DNA from 2 places in the Streptomyces sp. NPDC093065 genome. Region 2 is predicted to be linked to the other one. Evidence: predicted binding sites of a transcription regulator. Region 2 holds the regulator's gene; the other holds the start of a gene.
What was found. Region 2 encodes HspR, which represses chaperone genes until heat shock. Its sites were predicted from a motif close to TTGAGNNNNNNNNNCTCAA; they were not measured.

Region 1: a site for HspR is predicted at 2,978-2,996, ahead of lon (endopeptidase La). Genes of this name have one in related genera too.

Annotation. Positions count from the first base shown of each region.
Region 1 is NZ_JBIVPJ010000008.1:45,432-60,343, forward strand. It holds gene ACIQFU_RS16135 (lysozyme) at 1-402, shown strand, start outside; gene lon (endopeptidase La) at 478-2,955, opposite strand; gene ACIQFU_RS16145 (spermidine synthase) at 3,142-3,840, shown strand; gene ACIQFU_RS16150 (response regulator transcription factor) at 3,954-4,688, shown strand; gene ACIQFU_RS16155 (sensor histidine kinase) at 4,685-5,809, shown strand; gene ACIQFU_RS16160 (multifunctional oxoglutarate decarboxylase/oxoglutarate dehydrogenase thiamine pyrophosphate-binding subunit/dihydrolipoyllysine-residue succinyltransferase subunit) at 6,090-9,908, shown strand; gene fxsT (FxSxx-COOH system tetratricopeptide repeat protein) at 9,992-12,994, opposite strand; gene ACIQFU_RS16170 (FxsB family cyclophane-forming radical SAM/SPASM peptide maturase) at 13,056-14,204, opposite strand; gene ACIQFU_RS16175 (hypothetical protein) at 14,273-14,425, opposite strand; gene ACIQFU_RS16180 (SAV_2336 N-terminal domain-related protein) at 14,422-14,912, opposite strand, start outside.
Region 2 is NZ_JBIVPJ010000013.1:2,291-17,202, reverse strand. It holds gene ACIQFU_RS22260 (helix-turn-helix transcriptional regulator) at 1-509, shown strand, start outside; gene ACIQFU_RS22255 (helix-turn-helix transcriptional regulator) at 506-1,522, shown strand; gene ACIQFU_RS22250 (LuxR C-terminal-related transcriptional regulator) at 1,485-2,522, opposite strand; gene ACIQFU_RS22245 (sugar ABC transporter substrate-binding protein) at 2,692-3,810, opposite strand; gene ACIQFU_RS22240 (heat shock protein transcriptional repressor HspR) at 4,052-4,507, opposite strand; gene dnaJ (molecular chaperone DnaJ) at 4,513-5,709, opposite strand; gene grpE (nucleotide exchange factor GrpE) at 5,752-6,429, opposite strand; gene dnaK (molecular chaperone DnaK) at 6,426-8,285, opposite strand; gene ACIQFU_RS22220 (heterodisulfide reductase-related iron-sulfur binding cluster) at 8,663-10,945, shown strand; gene ACIQFU_RS22215 (FG-GAP repeat domain-containing protein) at 11,083-12,393, shown strand; gene ACIQFU_RS22210 (Yip1 family protein) at 12,465-13,508, shown strand; gene ACIQFU_RS22205 (phosphoribosyltransferase) at 13,588-14,085, opposite strand; gene dcd (dCTP deaminase) at 14,114-14,689, opposite strand.

The DNA of each region.
Region 1 (14,912 bases), on a different contig from region 2:
TACTTCGTCGACCACGGCGGCGGCTGGTCCAAGGACGGCAAGACGCTGCCGGGCGCGCTCGACATCGAGTGGAACCCGTACGGCGCCACCTGCTACGGCAAGTCGCAGAGCGCGATGGTCTCCTGGATCGGCGACTTCCTGAACACGTACAAGGCGCGTACCGGCCGGGACGCCGTGATCTACACGGCCACCAGCTGGTGGACCCAGTGCACCGGCAACTACGGCGGTTTCGCCGCCAACAACCCGCTGTGGGTCGCCCGGTACGCCTCGTCGGTGGGCACGCTGCCGGCCGGCTGGGGCTTCTACACGATGTGGCAGTACACCTCGTCGGGACCGACGGTCGGCGACCACAACAAGTTCAACGGCGCGCTGGACCGCGTCCAGGCCCTCGCCAACGGCTGACGGGCCCGCGCGGACGGACGAAGGCCCGGACTCGGCGGAGTCCGGGCCTTCCCCTTTTCTCGTCCGGTCACGCCGTCACGCCGCGACCGGAACCTCCCGCTGCGCCCCGTTGGTCACGGGGGCGAGCGCCAGTTCCAGGACCTGCCGTACGTCGGTGACGGCGTGGACGTCGAGCTTGTCCAGCACCTCGGCCGGGACGTCGTCCAGGTCGGGCTCGTTGCGCTTGGGGATGATCACCGTGGTGATCCCCGCCCGGTGCGCGGCGAGCAGCTTCTGCTTGACCCCGCCGATCGGCAGCACCCGCCCGGTCAGCGAGACCTCGCCGGTCATCGCCACGTCGGTGCGGACCAGCCGGCCCGACAGGAGCGAGGCGAGGGCCGCGGTCATGGTGACGCCGGCGCTCGGACCGTCCTTGGGGACCGCGCCCGCCGGGAAGTGGATGTGCGCTCCCCGGTCCTTCAGGTCGCCCACCGGCAGCTCCAGCTCGGCGCCGTGACTGCGCAGGAAGCTCAGCGCGATCTGCGCCGACTCCTTCATCACGTCGCCCAGCTGACCGGTCAGGGTCAGCCCTGCCGCGCCGGTCTCCGGGTCGGCCAGGGACGCCTCGACGTAGAGGACGTCGCCGCCCGCGCCGGTGACCGCGAGGCCGGTGGCCACGCCCGGTACGGAGGTGCGCCGCTCGGCCGGGTCCTGGGCGGACTCGGGCACGTGGTGCGGCCGGCCGATCAAAGAGCGCAGGTCGGCGTCGGTGACGGTGAACGGCAGTTCCCGCTCGCCCAGTTCGTGCTGGGCCGCCACCTTGCGCAGCAGCCGCGCGATGGACCGCTCCAGGGTGCGCACGCCCGCCTCGCGGGTGTACTCGCCCGCCAGCCTGCGCAGCGCGCCCTCGTCGACGGTGACCTCGTCCGCGTCCAGTCCGGCCCGCTCCAGCTGGCGCGGGAGCAGGTGGTCACGGGCGATGACGACCTTCTCGTCCTCGGTGTAGCCGTCCAGGCGGACCAGCTCCATGCGGTCGAGCAGGGCCTCCGGAATGGCCTCCAGGACGTTGGCGGTGGCGAGGAAGACCACGTCGGACAGGTCCAGCTCGACCTCCAGGTAATGGTCCCGGAAGGTGTGGTTCTGCGCCGGGTCCAGGACCTCCAGCAGGGCCGCGGCCGGGTCGCCCCGGAAGTCCGAGCCCACCTTGTCGATCTCGTCGAGCAGGACGACCGGGTTCATGGACCCCGCCTCCTTGATCGCCCGCACGATCCGGCCGGGCAGCGCCCCGACGTACGTGCGCCGGTGGCCGCGGATCTCGGCCTCGTCGCGGACGCCGCCGAGGGCGACGCGGACGAACTTGCGGCCCATCGCGTGGGCGACGGACTCGCCGAGGCTGGTCTTGCCGACGCCGGGCGGGCCCACCAGGGCCAGTACGGCACCGCCCCCCCGTCGCCCACCACCGCCCTCAACCGTGGCGCTACGCGCCGCCCCCTCGTTACGCCGGCCGCCGACCACGCCGAGGCCCCGGTCGCCGCGCCGCTTGCGCACGGCCAGGTACTCGGTGATGCGCTCCTTCACGTCCTGAAGGCCCGCGTGCTCGGCGTCGAGCACGGCCTGGGCGCCCTGGATGTCGTAGACGTCCTCGGTGCGCTCGCTCCACGGCATCTCCAGGACCGTGTCGAGCCAGGTGCGGATCCAGGAGCCCTCGGGCGACTGGTCGGAGGACCGCTCCAGCTTGTCGACCTCCTTGAGCGCGGCCTCGCGGACCTTCCCGGGCAGGTCGGCGGCCTCCACGCGGGCGCGGTAGTCGTCGGACTCCTCACCCTCCTGCTCGCCGTTGATCTCGCGCAGCTCCTTGCGGACGGCTTCGAGCTGGCGGCGGAGCAGGAACTCGCGCTGCTGCTTGTCGACGCCCTCCTGGACGTCCTTGGCGATGGTCTCGGCGACGTCCTGCTCGGCGAGGTGGTCGCGCAGCTGCTGGGTGGCGAGCTTCAGGCGGGCGACCGGGTCGGTGGTCTCGAGCAGTTCGACCTTCTGCTCGGTGCTCAGGAACGGCGAGTAGCCGGAGTTGTCGGCGAGCGCGGACACGTCGTCGATGGCCTGGACCCGGTCGACGACCTGCCAGGCACCGCGCTTGCGCAGCCACGCGGTGGCGAGCGCCTTGTACTCCTTCACCAGCTCGGCGACCTGGCCGGGCAGCGGCTCGGGGACGGTCTCGTCGACGCGGGTGCCCTCGACCCAGAGCGCGGCGCCGGGGCCGGTGGTACCGGCGCCGATGCGCACCCGGCCCCGGCCGCGGATCAGGGCGCCCGGGTCGCCGTCGGCCAGGCGGCCGACCTGCTCGACCGTACCGAGCACGCCGGTGGCGGCGTGGGTGCCGTCGATGCGCGGGACGAGGAGGACCCGGGGCTTGCCGGGCTCGGACCTGGCGGCGGCCTGGGCGGCCTCCACCGCGGCCCTTACCTCGGCGTCGCTCAGGTCCAGGGGGACCACCATGCCGGGCAGGACCACTTCGTCGTCGAGCGGCAGCACGGGCAGGGTGAGCGGTGTGAAGGCGGCGGACTCAGCAGCCATGATCTCCCCTTCGGCAGTCAAGTTGAGTTACATCGACTCAATGAAAGGGAGTCCAGGATTGTTCCCCACACCGTGTTCGCTCTGAGCGATCAACGCCCGAGACCCTCGCGCCGTCGGAGCACCTGTCCGGTCAGCACCCTCGGACCGTCCGGCATTCCGCCGCCCCGCGAGTGCCAGGATGGGCCGATGCCCCTCTCTTCCCACGACTCCCCCGACGCGCCCGAGGTACTGGACCGCCGCGAGGGCCCGTACGGCGAGGTGGTCCTGCGCCGGCACGGGACCCTGCTGCAGATCATCGCGAACGGCTGCTTCCTGATGGACACCTCCGACGGACGTTCGGAGCGGCGCCTGATCGACGCGGCGGCCGACGCGCTGGGCGCGCCCGGCGGACGCGCCGCGCCGCACCTGCTGATCGGCGGACTCGGCGTCGGCTTCTCCCTCGTCCACGCGGCCGCCGATCCCCGCTGGGGCCGGATCGCGGTCGTCGAGCGCGAACCGGCCGTCATCGGCTGGCACCGGTCCGGGCCGCTGGCCGCGCTCTCCGCCGAAGCCCTGGCCGATCCGCGCACGGAGATCGTCGAGGCGGACCTGGTCGAGTACGTCAATGAGACATCCGACACGTACGACGCCCTGTGCCTGGACATCGACAACGGCCCCGGCTGGACCGTCACCGAGGGCAACGACGGGCTGTACGCGGCGTCCGGACTGGCGGGCTGCGCACGGCTGTTGAGACCCGGCGGGGTGCTCGCCGTATGGTCCGCGCAGCCCTCTCCGGAATTCGAAGAAACCTTGCGTAATGCCGGTTTCCAGCAGGTGCGTACCGAAGAGATCCCCGTTGCCCGGGGCGTTCCGGACGTCGTGCACATCGGCGTCGGGCCTGGATAGCAAAGGCGCGGTGACTCCCCGTACGCTGCTGCCCTGACGCGGATCATTCAAGCGTCAAGCGCAGTCATGGGATCACCCCACGGATTCCGGAAAGCACACCTCAGGGGCGGGCGATGGAGCAGACACAGACCTCCCACAACAACGCGGCCACCCAGGGCGCACAGCGCCGGGTGCTGGTGGTCGAGGACGATCAGACGATCGTCGACGCCATCGCGACCCGCCTGCGCGCCGAGGGGTTCCTGGTGCAAACGGCGGGCGACGGTCCGTCCGCCGTCGACACGGCCGAGGCCTGGCAGCCCGATCTGCTGATCCTCGACATCATGCTGCCCGGCTTCGACGGCCTGGAGGTCTGCCGGCGCGTGCAGGCCCAGCGGCCGGTGCCGGTGCTGATGCTCACCGCGCGCGACGACGAGACGGACATGCTGGTCGGCCTCGGAGTCGGCGCCGACGACTACATGACCAAGCCGTTCTCGATGCGCGAGCTGGCCGCCCGCGTGCACGTGCTGCTGCGGCGGGTCGAGCGGGCCGTCGTGGCCGCCTCGACGCCGCGCAGCGGCATCCTGCGCCTGGGCGAGCTGGAGATCGACCACGCGCAGCGCCGGGTACGGGTGCGCAGCGAGGACGTCCACCTCACGCCCACCGAGTTCGACCTCCTGGTCTGCCTGGCGAACACCCCGCGCGCGGTGCTCTCCCGCGAGCAGCTGCTGGCCGAGGTGTGGGACTGGGCGGACGCCTCGGGCACCCGGACCGTGGACAGCCACATCAAGGCGCTGCGCCGGAAGATCGGCGCCGAGCGCATCCGTACGGTGCACGGCGTGGGCTACGCCTTGGAGACACCGACGCCATGAGCCGAGGACGGGAAGCCGCACGGCGGAGCCCCGGCCCTCGGTCCGCCGGGGATCCCTGGGGCGGCGTACGCCCGTTCTCGATCAAGACCAAGCTGGGCGCGCTGGTCGTCACGTCGGTGCTGATCACCACCGGCCTGTCGGTGATAGCGGTGCACACCAAGACGGAGCTGCGCTTCATCACGGTGTTCTCGATGATCGCCACGCTGCTGATCACGCAGTTCGTGGCGCACTCGCTGACCGCGCCGCTGGACGAGATGAACGCGGTCGCCCGGTCCATCTCGCACGGCGACTACACCCGCAGGGTGAGTGAGAACCGTCGCGACGAGCTGGGCGACCTGGCCGTCACCATCAACCGCATGGCCGACGACCTGGAGGCCCAGGACCTCCAGCGCAAGGAACTGGTGGCCAACGTCTCGCACGAGCTGCGCACCCCCATCGCGGGCCTGCGCGCGGTGCTGGAGAACATCGTCGACGGGGTCACCGAGGCCGATCCCGAGACCATGCGCACGGCGCTCGGGCAGACCGAGCGGCTCGGCCGGCTGGTGGAGACGCTGCTCGACCTCTCCCGCCTGGACAACGGCGTCATACCGCTGCGCAAGCGGCGCTTCGAGGTGTGGCCGTACCTGTCGGGCGTGCTGAAGGAGGCCAATATGGTCGCCTCGGCACGCGCGGGCATCGCGTCCGGCTCCGGCAGCCACACCCGCACCGACGTGCATCTGGCCCTGGACGTCTTCCCGCCGGAGCTGACCGCGCACGCCGACCCCGAGCGCATCCACCAGGTCGTCGCCAACCTGATCGACAACGCCGTCAAGCACAGCCCGCCGCACGGCCGGGTGACGGTCAGGGCCCGCCGCGGCGAGCTGCCGGAATCCCTTGAGCTGGAGGTTCTCGACGAAGGGCCCGGCATTCCGCGCTCGGAGTGGCGCCGGGTCTTCGAGCGGTTCAACCGGGGTTCGGTGTCGCGGCCGCACGGGCCGGGCAGCGACGGAGGCACCGGTCTGGGTCTCGCGATCGCACGCTGGGCGGTGGATCTGCACGGCGGCCGGATCGGAGTGGCCGAATCCGAGCGGGGATGCCGGATCCTCATCACTCTTCCGGGCCTGCCGCCGACGTCCGGTTGACGTAGGGTTCGAAGCGGAGCGCCAAGATCCACTGCATCCGCCCTGGCGGACACGTGTGATCAGGCACAGGCCCGCGTTTTCGAGGCGCCGGGTCGCGGTCTCCCGATCCTTCACGCAGCGGAACCTCGCTTGTTTCCCGCCATTTCCAGCGCCGAAACGCTGTCCGCGATGTGACTTACACGACGATGGACGGGCCCGGCCTGACCTTCGGGGTCGTCAAGGCGTAGCCTTGATTCCCGCTGTCCACCATCTTGTGAAGCGGAAGAGGGCGGTTCTCGCCGTGTCGCCACAGTCCCCCAGTAACTCGAGCATCTCGACCGACACCGACCAAGCGGGCACCGCGGGAAAGAACCCCGCGGCCGCGTTCGGTGCCAATGAGTGGCTCGTCGACGAGATCTATCAGCAGTACCTCCAGGACCCGAACTCCGTGGACCGAGCCTGGTGGGACTTCTTCGCCGACTACAAGCCCGGAGCGGCGGCCCAGCCCGCCTCCGGCGCGGTGACCACGGACTCCGGCAGCACGCCGCAGGCCGCCCCCGCCCCGCAGGCCTCCGCTCCCGCCCAGCCGAAGGCGGCCGCCCCGGCGCCCGCTCCCGCGAAGCAGGCCGCGCAGCCCGCCGCCGCGGCGCCCGCCGCTCCGGCCGCGAAGCCCGCCGCCGCGCCGGCCAAGCCCGCCGCCAAGCCGCAGGCGAAGGCCTCGGCGCCCGCCAAGGACGCCGCCGCCGCGCCCGAGGGCCCGGAGCTGGTGACCCTGCGCGGCCCGGCCGCCGCGGTCGCGAAGAACATGAACGCCTCGCTGGAGCTGCCCACGGCCACGTCCGTGCGCGCGGTCCCGGTGAAGCTGCTGTTCGACAACCGCATCGTCATCAACAACCACCTCAAGCGCGCCCGGGGCGGGAAGATCTCCTTCACGCACCTGATCGGCTACGCGATGGTGCAGGCCATCAAGGCCATGCCGTCGATGAACCACTCGTTCGGCGAGAAGGACGGCAAGCCGACCCTGGTCAAGCCGGCCCACATCAACCTCGGCCTCGCCATCGACCTGGTCAAGCCCAACGGCGACCGCCAGCTGGTCGTCGCGGCGATCAAGAAGGCCGAGACGCTGAACTTCTTCGAGTTCTGGCAGGCCTACGAGGACATCGTCCGTCGCGCCCGCGACAACAAGCTGACGATGGACGACTTCACCGGCGTCACGGTCTCCCTGACCAACCCCGGCGGCCTCGGCACCGTCCACTCCGTGCCGCGCCTGATGCCCGGCCAGTCGGTCATCCTGGGCGTCGGCTCCATGGACTACCCGGCGGAGTTCCAGGGCACCAGCCAGGACACCCTGAACAAGCTCGGCATCTCGAAGGTCATGACGCTCACGTCGACCTACGACCACCGGGTCATCCAGGGCGCCGCCTCCGGCGAGTTCCTGCGCCAGGTCGCCAACCTGCTCCTGGGCGAGAACGGCTTCTACGACGAGATCTTCAAGGCGCTGCGCATCCCCTACGAGCCGGTCCGCTGGCTCAAGGACATCGACGCCTCGCACGACGACGACGTCACCAAGGCCGCCCGCGTCTTCGAGCTGATCCACTCCTACCGGGTGCGCGGCCACGTCATGGCCGACACCGACCCGCTGGAGTACCAGCAGCGCAAGCACCCCGACCTGGACATCACCGAGCACGGGCTCACCCTGTGGGACCTGGAGCGCGAGTTCGCGGTCGGCGGCTTCGCCGGCAAGTCCCTGATGAAGCTGCGCGACATCCTCGGCGTGCTGCGCGACTCGTACTGCCGCACCACCGGCGTCGAGTTCATGCACATCCAGGACCCGAAGCAGCGCAAGTGGATCCAGGACCGCATCGAGCGCTCGCACACCAAGCCGGAGCGCGAGGAGCAGCTGCGCATCCTGCGCCGGCTGAACGCGGCGGAGGCCTTCGAGACCTTCCTGCAGACCAAGTACGTCGGCCAGAAGCGGTTCTCCCTGGAGGGCGGCGAGTCCGTCATCCCGCTGCTCGACGCGGTCATCGACTCGGCCGCCGAGTCCCGCCTGGACGAGGTCGTCATCGGCATGGCCCACCGCGGCCGGCTGAACGTGCTGGCCAACGTGGTCGGCAAGTCGTACGCGCAGATCTTCCGCGAGTTCGAGGGCAATCTCGACCCGAAGTCGATGCACGGCTCCGGCGACGTGAAGTACCACCTGGGCGCCGAGGGCACCTTCACCGGCCTGGACGGCGAGCAGATCACGGTCTCGCTGGTCGCCAACCCCTCGCACCTGGAGGCGGTGGACCCGGTCCTGGAGGGCGTCTCGCGGGCCAAGCAGGACATCATCAACAAGGGCGGCACGGACTTCACCGTCCTGCCGGTGGCGATCCACGGCGACGCGGCCTTCGCGGGCCAGGGCGTGGTGGCCGAGACCCTGAACATGTCGCAGCTGCGCGGCTACCGCACCGGCGGCACGGTCCACGTCGTCATCAACAACCAGGTCGGCTTCACCGCCGCCCCGGAGTCCTCGCGCTCCTCGATGTACGCCACCGACGTGGCGCGCATGATCGAGGCCCCGATCTTCCACGTGAACGGCGACGACCCGGAGGCCGTGGTCCGCGTCGCGCGGCTCGCCTTCGAGTTCCGCCAGGCGTTCAACAAGGACGTGGTGATCGACCTCATCTGCTACCGCCGCCGCGGTCACAACGAGACCGACAACCCGGCCTTCACCCAGCCGCTGATGTACGACCTGATCGACAAGAAGCGCTCGGTGCGCAAGCTCTACACCGAGTCCCTCATCGGTCGCGGCGACATCACCCTGGAAGAGGCCGAGCAGGCGCTGCAGGACTACCAGGGCCAGCTGGAGAAGGTCTTCACCGAGGTCCGTGAGGCCGTCTCCCAGCCGGCCGCCGCGGAGCCGTCGGACCCGCAGGCCGAGTTCCCGGTGTCCGTGAACACCGCGATCACCGCCGAGACCGTCAAGCGGATCGCCGAGTCCCAGGTCAACATCCCCGACCACGTCACCGTGCACCCGCGCCTGCTGCCGCAGCTGCAGCGCCGCGCGGCGATGGTCGAGGACGGCACGATCGACTGGGGCATGGGCGAGACCCTCGCCGTCGGCTCCCTCCTCCTGGACGGCGTGCCGGTCCGGCTGACGGGCCAGGACTCGCAGCGCGGCACCTTCGGCCAGCGCCACGCGGTCGTCATCGACCGTGAGACGGGCGACGAGTTCACGCCGCTGCTGTACCTGTCCGAGGACCAGGCCCGGTACAACGTCTACAACTCCCTGCTCTCCGAGTACGCGGTGATGGGCTTCGAGTACGGCTACTCGCTGGCCCGCCCCGACGCGCTGGTGATGTGGGAGGCGCAGTTCGGCGACTTCGTGAACGGTGCGCAGACGGTCGTGGACGAGTTCATCTCGTCGGCCGAGCAGAAGTGGAACCAGACCTCCGGCGTCACCCTGCTCCTGCCGCACGGCTACGAGGGCCAGGGCCCGGACCACTCCTCGGCGCGCCCGGAGCGCTTCCTGCAGCTGTGCGCGCAGAACAACATGACGGTCGCGATGCCGACCCTGCCGTCGAACTACTTCCACCTCCTGCGGTGGCAGGTGCACAACCCGCACCACAAGCCGCTGGTGGTCTTCACCCCGAAGTCGATGCTGCGCCTGAAGGCGGCGGCCTCGAAGGCGGAGGAGTTCACGACGGGCCAGTTCCGCCCGGTCATCGGCGACGACTCGGTCGACCCGGCCGCGGTCAAGAAGGTCGTCTTCTGCGCCGGCAAGGTCTACTACGACCTGGACGCCGAGCGGAAGAAGCGCGGCGTGACGGACACGGCCATCATCCGCATCGAGCGCCTGTACCCGCTGCCGGGTGCCGAGCTCCAGGCGGAGATCGCCAAGTACCCGAACGCCGAGAAGTACCTGTGGACCCAGGAGGAGCCGGCGAACCAGGGCTTCTGGCCGTTCATCGCGCTCAACCTGATCGACCACCTGGACCTGGCGGTCGGCGCCGACGTCCCGCACGGCGAGCGTCTGCGCCGCATCTCGCGGCCGCACGGCTCGTCCCCGGCCGTCGGTTCCGCCAAGCGGCACCAGGCCGAGCAGGAGCAGCTGGTGCGCGAGGTGTTCGAGGCCTGAGTCCTCGGACGAGCCCGACCGCACGGGCCTGACCGGAGGGGCCGGTCCCGGGAACGGGGCCGGCCCCTCCGGCGTGTCGTGGGTCAGATCGGCTGGGGTTCGAAGTCCCAGTAGGGGTGCCGCCGTTCCTGGATCTCCCGGATCTGCGGGTGGCCCTCGCCGAGCAGCGCGGTGAGCCGGGTGGCCACGTCCCGCCGCAGGGCCTCGGCCTCCTCGCGCTTTCCCGTGCCGGCGAGGTCGAGGGCGAGCCCGGCGCGGAGGCTGACGGTGAGGATGTGGTTCTCGCCCAGGGTGCGGGCGGAGCGGGCGCAGGCGTCCCGGCCCAGGGCGGCCGCGGCCTCCTTCTCCCCGGCGCCGGCCAGGGCGGCCACCTCGTTCTTGGCGGAGCCGACGGACCACGGATGGTCCCGGCCCACCGCCTTCTCCATCTGCGCCGTGCACTGCCGGGACAGCTCCAGGGCGCCGCGCGCGTCGCCCGTCTCGCGCATGATCACCGCCACGTTGTCCCGGGCTCCGACGGTGTACGGGTGGTCCTCACCGAGCTGCGCCGCGTAGTGCGCGGCGGTGGCCTCGGCCAGGCCGCGGGCCTCGTCCGTCTCTCCGAGCTGACGCAGCAGCATCGCGTAGTCGCAGGAGACCAGGAGCGTCTCGGGGTGCAGGGCGCCACGGCGGCGCAGCAGCTTGCGCCGCACCCCGCGCATCATGGCGTGGGCGAACTGCAGGTCGCCGACCCGGCGGGAGCACAGGGCGAGGTTGTGTTCCGCGTGCAGGGTCTGGCTGTGGTTGCGGTCGAGGACCTGGCTGTGCAGCCGGGAGTTGTGGCCCTGGATCTCCAGCGCCTCGCGGTAGTTGCCGAGCAGGCGCAGCATCCAGGCGGTGCGCAGGGCCGAGTTGAGCGTGAGCGCGTCCTTGCCGCCGAGGAGTTCCACCCGGGCCTCGAAGATCCTTCGGTGCAGGGCGAGCGACTCGGCGTAGTGGCCCTGGAGGCCGAGGGCCATGGCCAGGTTGCTGCGGACGGTGAGGGTGCGCGGGACCTGTTCGCCGCCGAGCTCGACGGCCGCGGTCCCGGCCGCCTCCTCGAACAGGGCGCGGGCCTCCGCGTACCGGCCGAGGGCCATGAGCGTGCCGCCCAGCCCGTCCTTGGCGCGGATCATCTCGATGGGACGTACGCCGGCCGCGGCCCTCAGCCGCCGGACCGTCTCGCGTCCGGTCGCCTCCGCCTCGGTGTACCGGCCCAGCCTGCGCTGCATGTTGGCGAGCTGGTGGACGGCGACCAGGACGGCCCGGTCGGTGTCCGCGGAGGTACGGCGCCAGCGGTCGACGGCGTGCCGGCTCAGTCGCCGGCCCTCGTCGTACTCGCCGCGCATCCGCAGGTACTCGATGCAGTTGAGGACGAGGTCCCGGACGTCCTCGTCGTCCGAGTCGAGGGCGCCGGAGGGCTCCAGGTGCGGGATGAGCGCGGCGTAGCGGGCCCAGTTGCCCGGGGTGGAGGAGTCACGGGGGTCGGCGGAGACCAGCAGCCGGCGGGCGGCGGCGAAGTGGCGGGCGGCGTCCTCGGGCGACTGGACGTAGCGCACGAAGCGGTGGAAGAGCCGGTGCATGCGCAGCGTGCCGACGGTCTGGGTGTCCAGCCGGGGACCCTGTTCGTACTCGATACGCATCGAGGTGATCTCGGAGAGCTTGCGCAGCGCCGAGTTCCAGCTGCTGGGCTCGGCGACCAGGTCCGCCAGCTCGGGCGGCAGGTCGGTGTGCCGGGCGGTCTGCAGCAGCCGTACCGGGACCACCTCGGGCGAGAAGCAGACCAGCAGGTTGAGCAGGTGCCAGGCGGGCTCGGAGCCCTCGCGCAGTGTGTTGAGGAGCTTGGCCCAGGCGACCTGGAAGCTCTCCGGGTATTCCCGGGACGGCATCACGCCGAACCGGTCGGGACGGCCGTCGCGGATGTCCCGCACGTACTCGTCGACGGACATGGCCGGGTTGGTGTCGAGCCATGCGGCCGTCTGGTCGAGGAGCAGCGGCATGTCCTCGACGGCGTCGGCGAGCCGGTCGGCCTGGCCGGCGTCGAGCCGCTCGGTGCGCCGGCCGACGAACGCGACGCTCTCCCGGCGGGCGAAGCCCGCGACCGGGAGGATCTCCCCCTGCGCCGCCCATTCGCCGCGGTGCGTGGTGACCAGGACGTGTCCGCGTCCCTCGTCGGGGATCAGGTCGATCACCTTGTCCGGGTCGCCCGCGCCGTCCAGCACCAGCAGCCAGGGACGGACCGTGCCGCCGAGTTCCTGGCGTACGGCCTTGATGGTGGCCGCCAGGTCCCCGCCGTCCCTGAGGCCCAGTTCGGGCGCCAGGTCGGCGAAGTGCTGGCGGGCGGTGACGCGCTGCGCGGCGGTGATCCACCAGACGACGTCGTACTCGCCGGCGAACCGGTGGGCGTACTCCAGCGCCAGCTGCGTCTTGCCCACGCCTCCGGGCCCGCGCAGGGACAGGGTCGCCCCGTCGGACCCGGCGCCGGCGAGCGCCGCGTACATCTGCTCCAGGAGCTCGGTGCGGCCGATGAACCGGCGGTTGCGGCGCGGGACGCGCCAGACCTCCGGGGGGTCGTCGGGGAAGCGCGGGCCGCGGCGCAGGTCGATCAGGACGCCGGGGGCCGGGACCGCCGCGCACTCCAGGACGCGGGCGCGGGCCACCTCGGGGCGCAGGCCGCGCAGTTCGACCGGCGCGAGCGGGGCGACCTCTTCGGGCATCGGCTGCGCGGTGACGCTCACGGCGGCGATGCGTTCGCGGAAGGAGGGCAGCACCTCGCGCAGCACCGCCGCCCAGGCCTCGAACCGTTCGGCTCCCAGCCGCTCGTACCAGTCGTCGATGACGAGCAGGATGCGGCCCGGTGCGCCGAGCAGATCGGTCAGGGCGTGCGCGGCGGGCGGCCGGCGCAGCGGGTTCCACCGCACCAGGGTGGTGGTGCGGCCGGCGGCGCGGACCTGGTGGTCGATCCACTTGGCCCATGACTCGCTCTGCCCGGCGAAGACCACCGTGACGTGTACCGGCTCCGTCACCATCTCGCTGTCCCCTCGGCCGACCTGGTCACGACTGAGCACAGGTTAGTCAATTGTGCGTCAAAGCGGCCTGGTTCGCGCCGTGTTGGACGTGACGTTCGGCTCACGTGGCGATACGGACGGTGTCTTCAAGGCGGTGTGCCACATGCCGGATCAGCCGCTCCAGGTCGGCGCAGTACACGCTGGGGTGGCCGAACCCCGAGCCGGGCGCGTACCGGTGCACGTAGTTGCCGCCCCCGCAGATCCGGCCGACCGGGCAGGCACGGCACTCCTCGCCCAGGGCCCGCTCGCCGGACTGGCGGGCCGCGATGCCCGGGTGGCGCAGGGCCGTGTCGAAGGAGTGCCGGAACACGTCGAGCCCGGTCTCGGCGGCGCCCCGGTAGGCCGTTCTGAGCGAGTCGACCTGCTCGATCGCGCCGTCCGTCTCGACGACGACGGCGGCCACCGGCGACAGCCCCACGGCCTCGGCCCGGCTGGGCGACCCCAGCAGCAGGGCGACGATCTCCTGGAAGAGCCGCACCCGGGTGCGCAGCCGTCCCGCGTCCCACCAGGCGTCGAAGACGCCGGCCAGCCAGTCCCCGTAGGGCGTGGCTCCGGGCCGGCGCCGGCCGGGCGGCCCGCCGCGCAGGCCCGGTGGCGGGCTTCCCCAGTTGGCGTGCGGCAGCAGGAGGTCCAGGCGGGGCGGGGCCAGCTCCAGCAGGGAGTGGTAGACGTCCAGCGGATCGGCGGCGAGGTCGACGGTGCACAGGATCCCGGCGTACGCCTCCGGGTGCGCGGCGAGCCGGCGGGCGGCCGCGAGGGCGGCGGGCCAGGCGGGGCGGCCCGCGTGGTCGACCCGGCGCGCGTTGTGGGCCGCGCGTCCGCCGTCGAGGCTGAGGCCCACCCGTATGCCGTCCTCGGTGAGCTGCTCCAGGCCGCGGTCGGTGAGGCGGGTGCCGTTGGTCTGCACGGTGGCGGTGATCCGGCAGCCGTCGGGGACGGCCCGGCGGACGGCGCGGACGTAGTCCCGCACGGGCGCGGGGCCGGCCAGGAGCGGTTCGCCGCCGTGCAGTTCGACCCGGATGTGGTCGAGGCCGTGGGCGGTGACGTGCTCGGCGACACGGGCCGCGGTGTGTTCCACGACGGGGGCGCCGACGCGGGCCGGGCGGTCCCGCCAGCCGTCGTCCTGGCCGCGGTAGAGGTAGCAGTAGGTGCAGTCGAGGTTGCAGCGGCCGTGGATCTTGAGCACGAACTGGCGCAGGGGCGTGGGCAGGTGCTCCCCGCCCCGGCCGGCGCCGGGGCGCGTCGCGTGGCGGCACGCGGGCGGCCGGGGGCGGGCCGTCACGGGGCGTCCTCGTAGTAGGCGACGACGGTGGTCTCGCCGTCGCGGGCGCGGAGTTCGGCGAGGACCGCGGCGAGCACCGGGTGGTCGGAGCGGACGGGCCGGTGGAGTTCGGGCAGGGGTGTCTCCGCCTCGTCGGTGGGGTGGGTCACGCGTCGGCCGTTCCGGAGGTGAGGCGGGCGATGTCCGCGCGGAGCCGCTCGGCGAGCGCGGGATCGGTGGTCAGGCGGAGGGCCTCGCGGTAGTCGGCGAGGGCGCTGCGGTGGCGGCCGGCCCGTTCCCGGACGTCGCCCCGGCCGCGCAGGGCCGGCGGCAGCACCGCGCGGGCACCCGGTCCGGCCTCCCGGGCGAGCTCCAGGCCCCGCGTGTAGTACTCCACGGCCTTGTCGGCGTGGCCGGTGGTGCCCAGCCGTGTGTACAGGTGCACGGCCACGGTGCCGCGCCGCAGCAGGTACATCGCCTGGAACCGCGGCTGCTCGGCGGAGCCGCGGACCGCCTCGCCCAGCAGCCAGTCGGCCTCGTACAGGTCGGACAGCACGTGCTCGCGCTGGAAGCGTCCGATGTACGCGTCGGCGAGCAGGGAGCGGCGGTAGGGCAGTTCGGGGTCGTCGGGCAGGGTGCCGTCGACGGCTCGCCGCA
Region 2 (14,912 bases):
GAACGCTCTACCAGCACACGGCACGCTACAGCCCCGAGCGCCTCGCCTACGTGGACCAGTTCCCCAACGGGAAGGCCGAGTACCGCACCATCGACGAACTGGTCGAGCGTCTCATCATCTGCGACGAGACCGTGGCCTTCATTCCCATCCGGGACGACCGGCAGGTCGCCCTGGAGATCCGGCACCCGGGCCTCGTCCGCTATCTGATCAAGGTTTTCGAGTTCATCTGGAGCCGAGCGGTTCCGCTCACCGCCGGGGCCCCCTACGAGACGGCTCCCGACGGCATCACCGACATCCAGCACTCGATCGCCAAGCTCCTGGTGGAGGGCCACGTCGACGAGGCCATCGCCCGGCGCCTGGGCATGAACGTGCGCACGTGCCGGGCCCACATCGCGAAACTCGCGTCGGTTCTCGGCAGCGGCAGCCGCGCCCAACTCGGCTATCTCATCGCTCAGTCCGGGATCCTGGAGCAGGGACAACAAGGGCCCGTGGAGGAGGGGAAACTGTGACCGAGGAGGCGTACGACCGACGGAGACCGGCCGGCCCCGCCCCGCACTCGACGCACGGACCCGAGGAGTTGTGCGCGGAGGGGACCGAAGTCTACGTACGGGCACTGCGCGAAGGGCGGTTGCGAACGACGGAGGCCCGGTCGACGCCCTGCCTCGCCGCCTACGGCCTGCTCCGGCCGGCCCTGGACGACGTGGACTGGCTGGAACCCGTGTCCCCCGCCGTGGCGCTGCACAAGCTGTTGCGTTCCTCGGAGGACCGCGTCGCGGACGAACGCAGACGCTCCGAGCGGCTGGCGGAGAGCTTCGAGCCGCTGATGCGAGTAAGCACGCGGTACAACACCTCACCGACCGACCCCCTGATCACGGTCCACAGCGAGAAGGACCACATCAGTACCGTCCTCGACAAGTCCATGACCCATGCGACCGAGGTCCTGGCCATCCAGCCGCACAACAGCTACACACCGTCCAAGGCGCGTTTCAGGGACGCCGCCTTGCGACGGGACCAGGAGCTGCTGGACCGCGGGGGCCGCATCCGCGCCCTCTACCAGCACACCTTGCGCCACGCCCCGCCGATCCTGGCACGCTATGAACAACTGCGCGGTGACGTGCAGGCCCGCACCCTGGACGAGGTCACCGACCGCCTGATCATCATCGACCGCACGGTGGCCTTCATCCCCGCCAACACCGACCGCAGTCTCGCCCTGGAAGTTCGTCAGCCGGCCCTCGTCACCTACCTGACCACGACGTTCGACCGCCTCTGGCGCCTCGCCACCCCCATGCACCCCCGGGCCGTCCACCAGCCCACGCTCAACGGCATCACCCCCCGCCAACGCGCCATAGCCGCCCTCCTCGTCGAGGGCCACACCGACACCGACGTCGCCGAACGCCTCGGCATGAACGTCCGTACCGCCCGCGTCCACATCGCCAAGCTCGCCGCCACCCTCGGCAGCGAGAGCCGGGCTCAGCTCGGGTATCTCATCGGGCAGTCGGGGATTCTCGACCGGGAAGGATGACGGGGGCCGGGGCGGGCCGCGGGGAGCCGTCGAGGCCTGCCTGGGCGATGCGGACGCCCAACTGCGTGCGGCTGGCGGCGCCCAGGGTCTCCGAGAGGCGGGCGATGTGGGCGCGGGCCGTGCGGACGCTGATGCCGAGGCGCTCCGCGATCACCGCGTCCTGATGGCCCTCGGCGAGGAGCGCCGCGATGGACTGCTCGCGGTGGGAGATGCCCTCGATGCCGGTGTCGGGGAGGGGGGCGGTGAGCGGGATCGCAAGGCGCCAGAGGCGTTCGAAGACCGTGACCAGGTAGGCGATCAGGCCGGGGTGGCGCAGCTCCAGGGCCATCGTGCGGTCGGTGTTGGCGGGGATGAAGGCGACCGTGCGGTCGAAGAGGATGAGGCGGTCGATGACCTCGTCCAGGGTGCGGGCCTCGACCGCGTCACCCATGAGTTCGAGGTAGTTGAGCAGACCCTGGCCGTGCCGGGCCACGTGCGTGTAGAGGTCCCGCATCCGCACCCCGCGCCCGCGCAGCGCCAGCGCCCGGTGCAGCCCCTCCGACAGCTCGTGCTCGCGCCGGATGCCGCCGGGCTGGACGGTGAGGACCTCCGTCGTACAGGCCTGCGTCGCCTCGTCCATCGCGGCCTGGATGCGGGAGAGACCGTCGAGGACCCGGATCGCCGTTCCCTCCGGTCCTGCCGGGGGCTGGAGCAGCCGGCCGAGGTCCGCGTACCACTCGAAGGCCTCCACGGCCGAGCCCACCCGCCGCTGACTGGCGCTGACCTCGTCGTGGACCCCGCGCAGCAGCCGCGTCATGACCTCCTGCGGAGAGGTCGGCACCAGCCAGTCCATGTCGTCGGGGTCGGGGTGCAGCAGGGCCAGTTCCAGCAGGCAGGGCACCGGTTCCGCGTCCTGCCGCGGCACCCTCCCGCGCCGTACGGCCCGGGAGTACACGCGGTCCCCGGCCGCGCACAGCCGGTCGGCCCCGTGCGGGTGCTCCTGAGCCCCGTGCCCGGCCATCGCCCATCCCACCCCCGGTTCCGGCTCTTCCGCAGCGCAACTATGCGCGGCCGGGACCGGCTCCGCAACAAGGCTCCGCTCGGCGCGGGGGACGAAATGTACCGGTTGCCGACCAAATACCCCGGGCCCCGGGGACGGGACGGGAAACGGGAACGGGACGGGAAACGGACTACTTCAGTCCGGCCTCCGCGCACGCGGCCGCGTACTTGGCGGTGCAGATGTCGCTGACCTTGTAGAAGCCGTCCGCGATGACCGTGTCCTCGATGTTGTCCTTGGTGAGGGCGACGACGGGGACGAGCTGGGCGGGGATGCCCTTGTGGGTGGGGCTGGCGACCTTGTCGCGGGCGAGCGCCTCGAACTGGATGTCACGGCCCTGGACCCGCGCCACGGCCATCTCCGCGGCGTTCTCGGCCTCCTGCGGATAGGACTTGTACACGCTCATGTACTGCTCGCCGGTGACGATCCGCTGCACCGCAGAGAGTTCCGCGTCCTGACCGGTGATCGGGGGCAGGTCCGTGACGCCCGCGTCCTCGAGGGCCTTGATGATGCCGCCGGCCATGCCGTCGTTGGCGGAGTAGACGCCCGCGATGTTCTTCTTGCCGATCTTCCCGATCGCCTCGGTCATGTTCGCCTCGGCGTTCTCCGGCTTCCAGTCCTTGGTGTCGAAGGACTGGGCGATCGTCACCTTGCCGTTCAGCTCGGAGAGCGCGCCCGCCTTGAACTGCTTGGCGTTCGGGTCGATGGACGAGCCGTTCATCATGACGATCTTCTCGGAGCTGGACGGGTCGCCGCCGAGCGCCTCGATGAGCGAGCGGCCCTGGACCTCGCCGACCAGCTCGTTGTCGAAGGAGATGTAGGCGTCGATCGGGCCCTCGGCCAGCCGGTCGTAGGCGATGACGGGAATGCCGGCGTCCTTCGCCTTCTGCACACCGTCCGCGATGGCGTGCGCGTCGACCGCGTCCAGCACGATCACGTCGACCTTGTCGTTGATCATCTGCTGCATCTGGTCGGCCTGCTTGGTGGCGCTGGCCTCGGCGTTGGCGTACTTGACATTGCCCTGGTCGCGCGTGAGGTCGCCGACCTTGGCCTTGAAGAAGGGGTAGTCGAACTGCTCGTAGCGCGTGTTCTCCTTCTCCGGCAGCAGCAGGCCGACGGTGAGGTCGTTCCCCTTGGTCGGGCTCGCGTCGTCGCTGCTCTCCGATGCGCCGAGCACACCGCAGGAGGCCAGCGAGAAGGTCATCAGGGACGCGGCCACGGATATGGCGATACGACGGGCACGGCTACTCACTGCGCTTTGCCTTCCGACACACGGGCGTGGTTGGTGAACCGGGGAATCCGGGGAATCCGGGGAATCCGGGCAACTCCGGTGACCCTGGCGACCCTGGTGAAGGAAGCCAACGCTGTCTTCACCAAATCGTCAAGAAGTACTAGACCAATGAGACAGCACCGTTGTGAACCAGCCCCGGAGGACGGGGCGGTCCTCCGGGGCTGTCGCGGTCGTATTCCCTTGTGCCGTCTGGCGGTCCGGGTCAGTCCGAGGACTGTCCGTGGCGCTTGGGGCGCCAGACCACCAAGGCGCTGGTCTGCTGTACCTCTTGGTAAGGGACCAGGTCACGGCGGTAGGAAGCGTGCACCGCGGCCTCGCGCTGACGCATCGCCGTGGCCGCGCCGTCGAGCGCGGCGGCCAGCTCGGCCGCCCGGGCCTGGAGCGCGGCGACCTGGTTCTCCAGCTCGATGATGCGCTTGATTCCGGCCAGGTTGATGCCCTCGTCCTGCGACAACTGCTGGACCTGCCGGAGCAGTTCGATGTCGCGGGCCGAGTAGCGCCGGCCCCGGCCGGCCGTGCGGTCCGGGGAGACCAGGCCGAGACGGTCGTACTGCCGCAGGGTCTGCGGGTGCAGTCCGGAGAGCTGGGCCGCCACCGAGATGACGTAGACCGGGGTGTCCTCGGTCAGTTCGTACGGGTTGCGTCGACGACCGTCCATTCCCGTCAAGCTCCCTTCGCGGCCTGGAACAACTCCGCCCGCGGATCCTCGTCCGCGGTCGCCTCGCGATACGCCTCGAGCGCGTCACGAGCCTTCCCCGTCAGGTCCTTCGGAACACTCACCTCCACGGTGACCAGGAGGTCGCCGCGGGTGCCGTCCTTGCGGACCGCGCCCTTGCCCCTGGCCCGCATGGTGCGGCCGCCCGGCGTGCCGGCCGGCAGCTTCAGAGTGACGGGCGGACCGCCCAGGGTCGGGACCCGGATCTCGCCGCCGAGGGCCGCCTCGGCGTAGGTGACCGGGACGGTGACGGTGAGGTTGTCGCCCCGGCGGCCGAAGACGGGGTGTTCCTTGACGTGCACGACCACGTACAGGTCGCCCGCCGGGCCGCCCCGCTCGCCCGGCGTGCCCTTGCCGCGCAGCCGGATGCGCTGCCCGTCCGACACCCCGGCGGGGATGCGGACCTGCATCGTCCGCGAGGACTTGGCGCGTCCGGAGCCCTTGCAGACCTCGCAGGGGTCCTCGGCGATCAGGCCGCGGCCCTTGCAGTCGGGGCACGGGTCGGTGAGCGAGAAGCCGCCGCCCGAGCCCCGCGCGACCTGCCCGGTGCCGACGCAGGTCGGGCACACGCGCGGCGTGCCGTTCTTGTCGCCGGTGCCCGAACAGGCCTTGCAGGGCGCCTGCGAGGACATCCTGAGCGGCACGGTCGCGCCCTCGATCGCCTCGATGAAGCTCAGGGTGACCTCGGACTCGATGTCCTGCCCGCGCCGCGGCTGCGTGCGCGTACCGGTGCCCGGTGAGCCGCCGGTGCGGTTGAACAGGCCGCCGAACACGTCCCCGAGGCCGCCGCCGAAACCGCCGGCGCCGCTCTGGCCCCCGCCCTGGGCGCCGCCTCCGAAGAGGTCGCCCAGGTCGAAGTTGAAGGTGCCGCCGCCGCCCGCGCCCGGTCCGGGCCGGAACCCGCCGTTGCCGAAGAGGCTGCGGGCCTCGTCGTACTCCTTGCGCTTCTTGGGGTCACCGAGGATGTCGTTGGCCTCGGAGATCTCCTTGAAGCGCTCCTCCGCCTTGACGTTCCCCTTGTTGGCGTCCGGGTGGTTCTCGCGGGCGAGCTTCCGGTACGCCTTCTTGATCTCGGCCTCGGTGGCGTCCTTGGGGACGCCGAGAACCTTGTAGTAGTCCTTCTCGATGAAGTCCTTCGTACTCATCCCCGACGTCCCTCCTCTCGTGCCCTGTCCGTCACTTCGAGCTCAGCCCTCGTCCGGGCCACCGCTCTCCTTGGTCCCGGCGCCGTCGTCCGCGTCGGAGCCGTCCTGCCCCTCGGGGCCGGCCTCGGCCGGCTTGACCGTCTGGGCGCCCGGCTGCGGCTCGGCGACCGCCACCCGCGCGGGGCGGATGGTGCGTTCGCCGATCCGGTACCCGGGCTGCAGGATCGCCACGCACGTCGTCTCGGTGACGTCCGGTGCGTAGGAGTGCATCAGGGCCTCGTGGATCGTCGGGTCGAAGGGCTCGCCCTCCTTGCCGAACTGCTGGAGGCCCATCTTGGCGATGACCGTCTCCAGCGAGTCCGCGACCGACTTGAAGCCGCCGACCAGCTCGCCGTGCTCCCGGGCACGGCCGATGTCGTCGAGTACGGGAAGCAGTTCGGACAGGAGGTTCGCGACGGCGACCTCCTTGACCGCGACCCGGTCCCGCTCCACCCGGCGGCGGTAGTTCTGGTACTCGGCCTGGAGTCGCTGGAGGTCCGCCGTGCGCTCGTTGAGCGCGGTGCGCACCTGGTCCAGCTGGGCCACCAGGCCCGCGTTCTCACTCGCGTCCCCGGCCGGGGCCGCCCCCTCTTCGGAGGCGGCCTGCGGCTCGGCGTCGTCAGGGGTGGCGCCGGAGGGGACGTCGGGCTTCTCCTCAAAACCCGGGGTCTCCTCCGTCACGCGGCACCGTCCTTGCGCTCGTCGTCCACGATCTCGGCGTCGACGACGTCGTCGTCGGCCTTGTCACCGGCGCCCGCGTCGGCACCGGCGCCCGGGGCCTCGCCGCCGGCGGCCTGCGCGGCCTGGGCGTCGGCGTACATGGCCTGGCCCAGCTTCTGCGAGACGGCGGCGACCTTCTCGGTGGCGGTGCGGATCTCGGCGGTGTCCTCGCCCTTGAGCTTCTCCTTCAGCTCGGCGACGGCACCCTCGACCTCGGTCTTCACCTCGCCGGGGACCTTGTCCTCGTTGTCCTTGAGGAACTTCTCCGTCTGGTAGACGAGCTGCTCGCCCTGGTTGCGGGACTCGGCGGCCTCGCGGCGGGCGTGGTCCTCCTCCGCGTACTTCTCGGCCTCCTGGCGCATCCGGTCGACCTCGTCCTTCGGCAGCGAGGAGCCGCCGGTGACGGTCATCTTCTGCTCCTTGCCCGTGCCCAGGTCCTTCGCGGTCACGTGCATGATGCCGTTGGCGTCGATGTCGAAGGCGACCTCGATCTGCGGGACGCCGCGGGGCGCCGGCGGCAGACCGGTCAGCTCGAACATCCCGAGCTTCTTGTTGTACGCCGCGATCTCGCGCTCGCCCTGGTAGACCTGGATCTGCACGGAGGGCTGGTTGTCCTCGGCGGTGGTGAAGATCTCCGAGCGCTTGGTCGGGATCGTCGTGTTCCGCTCGATCAGCTTGGTCATGATGCCGCCCTTGGTCTCGATGCCGAGGGACAGCGGGGTGACGTCGAGCAGCAGGACGTCCTTGACCTCGCCCTTGAGGACACCGGCCTGCAGGGCGGCGCCGATGGCGACGACCTCGTCCGGGTTGACGCCCTTGTTGGCGTCCTTGCCGCCGGTCAGCTCCTTGACGAGCTCGGCGACGGCGGGCATGCGGGTGGAGCCGCCGACGAGAACGACGTGGTCGATCTCGGACAGCTGGATGCCGGCGTCCTTGATGACGTTGTGGAACGGCGTCTTGCAGCGCTCCAGCAGGTCGGAGGTCAGCTGCTGGAACTGGGCCCGGGTGAGCTTCTCGTCCAGGTGCAGCGGGCCCTCGGCGGAGGCCGTGATGTAGGGCAGGTTGATCGTGGTCTCGGTGGACGAGGACAGCTCGATCTTGGCCTTCTCGGCGGCCTCGCGCAGGCGCTGGAGGGCCATCTTGTCCTTGCCGAGGTCCACGCCGTGGCCGGACTGGAACTGCTTGACCAGGTAGTCGACGACGCGCTGGTCCCAGTCGTCACCACCGAGGTTGTTGTCACCGTTGGTGGCCTTCACCTCGACGACGCCGTCGCCGATCTCGAGCAGCGAGACGTCGAACGTACCGCCACCGAGGTCGAAGACCAGGATGACCTGCTCGTCCTTGTCCAGGCCGTACGCCAGCGCGGCGGCGGTCGGCTCGTTGACGATGCGCAGGACGTTGAGGCCCGCGATCTCACCGGCCTCCTTGGTGGCCTGGCGCTCGGCGTCGTTGAAGTACGCCGGGACGGTGATGACCGCGTCGGTCACCTTCTCGCCCAGGTAGGACTCGGCGTCCCGCTTCAGCTTCTGCAGCACGAAGGCGCTGATCTGCTGCGGGTTGAAGTCCTTGCCGTCCAGGTTGACCTTCCAGTCGGTGCCCATGTGGCGCTTGACCGAGCGGATGGTCCTGTCGACGTTCGTGACCGCCTGGCGCTTGGCGACCTCGCCGACGAGCACCTCACCGTTCTTGGCGAAGGCGACGACGGACGGCGTGGTCCTGGCGCCCTCGGCGTTGGTGATGACGGTGGGCTCGCCGCCCTCCAGAACGCTGACGACGGAGTTAGTCGTGCCCAGGTCGATGCCGACCGCACGTGCCATGGTGAATAACCTCCAGCTGACTTGAGTGGAACAGGCTCAAGTGTGCATGACGCCCGGCACTGGGTCAACAGAGGTGAGCCGAGTCGGCTCAACTCTTATCCGTTCCTTACACGCAACGGCGCACTGACCTGCGGGTTCTCCACGCTCACGATCCGGCGAACCGGAAAAATCGCCGCCCGGAAGGACGCACCGACCGGATCTCCGGTTGCCCCACGGGACACCTGGGACACATCGGGGTCAGGGTCGCCTCAGCGACGCAGATCACCGCACGTCCGACTACAGTGCGGCGGAGGATGGGGGTAGTCTCAAACGGACTGATTAAGTTACCGCTTAGTAATACCGACCCTCGTAACCTCGCAGGCCCGAGGAGCCCCCAAATGCAACTCGCCGCGATCATCGTGTCGCTGGTCCTGATCGTGGTCGGCGTCGCACTGTTCGGCCGCGCCGTCCTGCAGATCGTCACCTACATGCGGCTGGGCCAGCCGGTGCCGGCCGGAACGCGGACCAACGACCCCGTGGACCGCACCGTCACCGTGGTCAGGGAGTTCCTCGGCCACACCCGGATGAACCGCTGGGGCATCGTCGGGGTGGCGCACTGGTTCGTCGCGGTCGGTTTCTTCTCCCTGCTGCTGACGATCGTCAACGCCGTCGGCCAGCTCTTCCAGGCCGACTGGATCCTGCCGGTCATCGGCGACTGGGCGCCGTACAACGTCTTCGTCGAGTTCATCGGCACGATGACGGTGCTCGGCATCCTGGTGCTCATCGGCATCCGGCAGCTGTCCCACCCGCGCAAGCCGGGGCGCAAGTCCCGCTTCGCCGGCTCCAACTTCGGCCAGGCGTACTTCGTCGAGGCCGTCATCCTCATCGTCGGCGTCTGCATCTTCATGCTGCACGCGCTGGAGGGCGCCCTCCACCACGTCGACGGCTACGAGGCGTCGTTCTTCATCTCGTACCCGGTCGTCTCCGCGCTCCGGGACGCGGACCTCGGAACGCTCCAGAACCTCGTCTACTTCTTCGCCGCGCTGAAGATCGCGACCTCCTTCATCTGGATGATCACGGTCGCCCTGAAGACCGACATGGGCGTCGCCTGGCACCGCTTCCTGGCCTTCCCGAACATCTGGTTCAAGCGCGACGCGAAGGGCGGCACCGCGCTCGGCGCGCTGCTCCCGATGACCTCGGGCGGCAAGCCGATCGACTTCACCGACCCCGGTGACGACGACGTCTTCGGCGTCTCCCAGGTCGAGCAGTTCTCCTGGAAGGGCCTGCTGGACTTCTCCACCTGCACCGAGTGCGGCCGCTGCCAGTCGCAGTGCCCCGCCTGGAACACCGGCAAGCCGCTCTCCCCCAAGCTCCTGATCATGTCCCTGCGCGACCACGCGCACGCCAAGGCCCCCTACCTGCTGGCCGGCGGCGGCAAGACGATGGAGGGCGAGGAGAAGGCGTCCGAGGAGCAGCTCGCCGGTGTCCCCGCCGCCGCCCTCGCGGAGGCCGAGCGCCCGCTGATCGGCACCCTGGAGGAGCAGGGCGTCATCGACCCGGACGTCCTGTGGTCCTGCACCACCTGCGGCGCCTGCGTCGAGCAGTGCCCCGTCGACATCGAGCACGTCGACCACATCGTCGACATGCGCCGCTACCAGGTCATGATCGAGTCGGCGTTCCCGTCCGAGGCGGGCACGATGCTCAAGAACCTGGAGAAGAAGGGCAACCCCTGGGGCCTGGCCAAGAAGCAGCGCCTGGAGTGGCTCAAGGAGCTGGACTTCGAGGTCCCGGTCGTCGGCAAGGACATCGAGGACCTCACCGAGGTCGAGTACCTCTACTGGGTCGGCTGCGCCGGCGCCCTGGAGGACCGCGCCAAGAAGACCACCAAGGCCTTCGCCGAGCTGCTGCACATCGCGGGCGTCAAGTTCGCGATCATGGGCGGCGACGAGAAGTGCACCGGCGACTCCGCCCGCCGCCTGGGCAACGAGCCCCTGTTCCAGGAGCTCGGCATGGAGAACGTCATGACCCTCAACGCCGCCTTCGGCGAGGAGATGGACGACGACGGCAAGGTCGTGCCCGAGTCGGCGAAGCCCAGGTCGGCGAAGAAGATCGTCGCCACCTGCCCGCACTGCCTCAACACCCTCGGCAACGAGTACCCGCAGCTCGGCGGCGACTACGAGGTCGTCCACCACACCCAGCTGCTCCAGCACCTCGTCGACGAGGGCAAGCTGACCCCGGTCACCCCGGTCGAGGGCATCATCACCTACCACGACCCCTGCTACCTGGGCCGCCACAACAAGATCTACACCCCGCCGCGCGAGATCATCGCCGCCGTCCCGGGCGTCCGGAACGAGGAGATGCACCGCCACAAGGAGCGCGGCTTCTGCTGCGGCGCCGGCGGCGCGCGGATGTGGATGGAGGAGCGGATCGGCAAGCGCATCAACAACGAGCGCGTCGACGAGGCCCTGTCCGTCAACCCGGACATCGTCTCCACCGCCTGCCCCTTCTGCCTCGTCATGCTCACCGACTCGGTCAACGGCAAGAAGAACGACGGCAAGGCGAAGGAGTCCATCCAGGTCGTCGACGTCGCCCAGCTCCTGCTGGACTCCGTCAAGACCCCGGCCGACCCGACCGGCGAGCCGGAGCCGGAGAACGAGCCGACGCCGGAGCCGGTGAAGTAACCCCCGGCAGCCGGCCTCTCGACCGACACCCCCGGGTTCCCCGCGAACCCGGGGGTGTCGCCGTATGTCGAACACGTGCATCATTACCCGGTCGTTGTCGGTGATGGTGATACGGGTCGATACGGACGAGGTGAACGGTGCGCCTGCGAAGAAGCACCCTGACAAGCGGCCTGACCGGCACAGCCGCCGCCGGCTGCCTGCTGCTGCTCACCGCCTGCGGCCACGGCCCGGCCCCCGCGGCCGAGGACGCCGCCGAGCCCACCCCCGTACGCGCCGCCCAGGCCCCCGCCCTGCTCCCCGTCCCGCGCGGCGAAGGCAGCGAGGTCCCCGACGACTTCAACGGCGACGGCCACCGCGACCTGGTCCTCGACGACCTGGTCACGGCGGAGAGCCACGCGGACGACGCCGGCATCGGCATCGTCTACGGCTCGCCCCGCGGACTGGTGCCGGGGGCCCGGCAGTTGCTCACTCCCGAGAAGTACGCGGCGCCGGTGGACGGTCAGTCGCCGGCCGTCTTCGAGGCGGAGGCCGGCTGCGACCTCGACGGCGACGGCTTCACCGACCTGGTGGTCACCACCGACCCGCCCTACGACGGCCAGGGCCGCCCCCCGGTCCCCCTCCAGATCCTCTTCGGCTCCCCGACCGGGCCGGCCGGCCGCGCGGTCCCGCTGACCGTCCCCGACCGGGCCCGGTACGGCAACGACTGGCCCGAACGCCCGGTGTGCGGCGACTTCGACGGCGACGGTGCCCAGGACCTGGTCGTCCACGCCTCGGCCGGCCGCCTCAGCTATCTGCGCGGCCCCTTCACCCGCAAGGGCGCCCCGCACCGGGCCGGCGCGCCCGTCCCCTCCCCCGGCGAGGCACCGGCCGGCCCGGCCGCCGACGTGAACCGCGACGGCTACGACGACCTGGTCGTCCGCGTCTCGGCGGGCACCGGCAAGGCGGCCGTCGTCCTCGGCGGTCCCGACGGCCCCGACCGCACCGGGGTCACCCTGCCCACCGGCATCGACGTCGCCCTCGGCGCCTTCGGCAGGGGCAAGGCGCTGGACGCGGCCGTGGGCACGCTGGACGGCACCGCCCTGCGCTACGACCTGCCCACCGGGGCACGCGGCACCCTCGACACCCCGGGCTCGATGCTCGACGCCGCCGACTTCGACGGCGACGGCCTGAGCGAACTGGTCTCCAGCGGCTCCCAAGTACGCGTCCACGCCGGCCGCGAGACGGGCCCCACGACGCGGGACGTGGTCACGGTACGGCCCTCTTCGGCGGGCACGACACGGGTGCTGACGACCGGCGACTTCGACGGCGACGGCCTGGCCGACCTGGTGCTGCGGACATACCGGGGGGACACCGAGGACACCGTCGAGGTCCACCGGGGCACGGCGAAGGGCCTGGTGACGGCACGGGCCGCGGTCACGTTCTCGACGTCGCAGTTCCTGACCCCGTAGGGGGCCGGCGGGCGAACGCGCCGTTCCCGCCGGTCGGACCCGGGGGAGGCCTCGGGGAACCCCCGTAGGGGATGTCACAGCTCGGCCGCAAAGGACCCCCCGATCGGCCGGGCCCCGCACGTCACTCTCCGGGAACAGGTACGTTCGAAGGCGTGGCTGGATTCAGGATCGGACGCGGCCGGGACAACGGCGCTCCAAACGCGCGACCGCAACGCCCCCCGTACGGACAGCAGGCGCCCCAGGGACCGTCGTACGGCGGCCCGGCGACGCCTCGGCAGCCGTACCCGCAGCCGCCGTACGGAGGTGGCGCCGCCGGCGGATCCCCGTGGCCGCAGGCACACGGCGGCGGCCATGGCGGCGGTCACGGTGGTCACGGTGGCGGCCACGGCGAGCCGGAGTACTTCGGCGACGGCGGCTACGGACCCGGTGGCCACGGCGGGCACCCCCAGCAGGCCCCCTACGACCCGTACGCGGCCAACAACCCGGGCCACACCCAGGCGTTCACGGTCGACGACCCCTACAACCAGGGCGACACCTACCGCGCCGGTTCCGCCCCCGCGCCCGGCCCGGTCGGCCCCCGCCTGCACTGGAAGGACCTGCTGAAGGGCGTCGTCCTCGCGCCCAACCAGACCTTCCTCCAGATGCGGGACTACGCGATGTGGGCCCCGGCGCTCATCGTGACGTTCCTCTACGGGCTGCTGGCCGTCTTCGGCTTCGACGGCGCCCGCGAGGAGGCGATCAACGCCACCCTCTCCAACGCCATCCCGATCGTCCTGACGACGGCGGTGGCGCTGGTGCTCAGCGCGTTCGTCCTGGGCGTGGTCACCCACACCCTGGCCCGCCAGCTCGGCGGCGACGGCGCCTGGCAGCCGACCGTCGGCCTGTCCATGCTGATCATGTCCCTCACGGACGCCCCGCGCCTGGTCGTCGCGATGTTCGCCGGCGGCGACGCACCCTTCGTCCAGATCCTCGGCTGGGCCACCTGGATCGCGGCCGGCGCCCTGCTGACCCTGATGGTCAGCCGCTCCCACGACCTGCCCTGGCCGAAGGCACTCGGCGCGTCGGCGATCCAGCTGATCGCCCTGCTGTCGATCGTGAAGCTCGGCACGTTCTAGCCGTTCCGGCTCCCGTGCGGGCCGAGGGCCCCGGTGTGACGACATCACGCCGGGGCCCTCGGTCGTCGCCCGTCACCCGTCAGGCGTCGAGCACCTGTCCTTCCCGACGTACGACGGGAGGAAGCACGCTCCACGGGAAGTTGATCCACTCGTCGGTGCGCTTCCACACGTACTCGCACTGGACGAGGGAGTGCGACTTCTCATAGATCACCGCGCTGCGGACCTCGGCGACCGTGTCGAGGCAGAAGTCCCGCACCAGCTTGAGCGTCTTGCCGGTGTCGGCGACGTCGTCGGTGATGAGGACCTTCTTGTCGGAGAAGTCGATGACGTTGGGGACCGGCGCGAGCATGACGGGCATGTCGAGCGTGGTCCCGACCCCCGTGTAGAACTCCACGTTCACGAGGTGGATGTTCTTGCAGTCGAGCGCGTACGCGAGCCCGCCCGCGACGAAGACACCGCCGCGCGCGATGGACAGCACTATGTCCGGCTCGTACCCGTCGTCGGCGACGGCCTGGGCCAGCTCGCGCACGGCGACGCCGAACTGCTCGTAGGTCAGATTCTCCCGAACATCACTCATGCGTGCGTCCCGCCTGCGTTCTTGCCGCTCATACCTGGGTCCGGTGGAAATTGAGGAAGGACCGGGAGGCGGTCGGCCCCCGCTGGCCCTGGTAACGGGACCCGTAGCGCTCGCTGCCGTACGGGTGCTCGGCCGGCGAGGTCAGCCGGAACATGCACAGCTGCCCGATCTTCATCCCCGGCCACAGCTTGATCGGCAGGGTCGCGAGATTGCTCAGCTCCAGCGTCACGTGCCCCGAGAAGCCCGGGTCGATGAACCCGGCGGTCGAGTGCGTGACGAGGCCGAGCCGCCCGAGCGAGCTCTTGCCCTCGAGCCGTGAGGCGAGATCGTCCGGCAGCGTGATGACCTCGTACGTACTGGCCAGCACGAACTCCCCGGGATGCAGGATGAAGGGCTCGTCGCCCTCCGGCTCCACGAGCCGGGTCAGATCCACCTGCTCGACGGAGGGGTCGATGTGCGGGTACCGGTGATTCTCGAACACCCGGAAGTAGCGGTCGAGGCGCACGTCGATGCTCGACGGCTGCACCATGGAGTCGTCGAACGGATCGATCCGCACCCGACCGGCGTCGATCTCGGCCCGGATGTCCTTGTCTGAGAGAAGCACGCACCGAGGATACGCAAGGCGCGCGGAGCAACGACAACCGCCGCCGCGCCGCGCGCCCGATCCCGCTCTGCTTCTGTGCTACCGCGTCTTCGCCACCGCTGCCGCGCTACCCCTTCCGAGCACCCACGGGCACGGCACTCCGCAGCCGCGCACACCGCGGACATCGGACGAGCCGACCGGGGCCGAGTCGCTCGGCCTGCTGCATCGGGAACGAGGTGGCGGT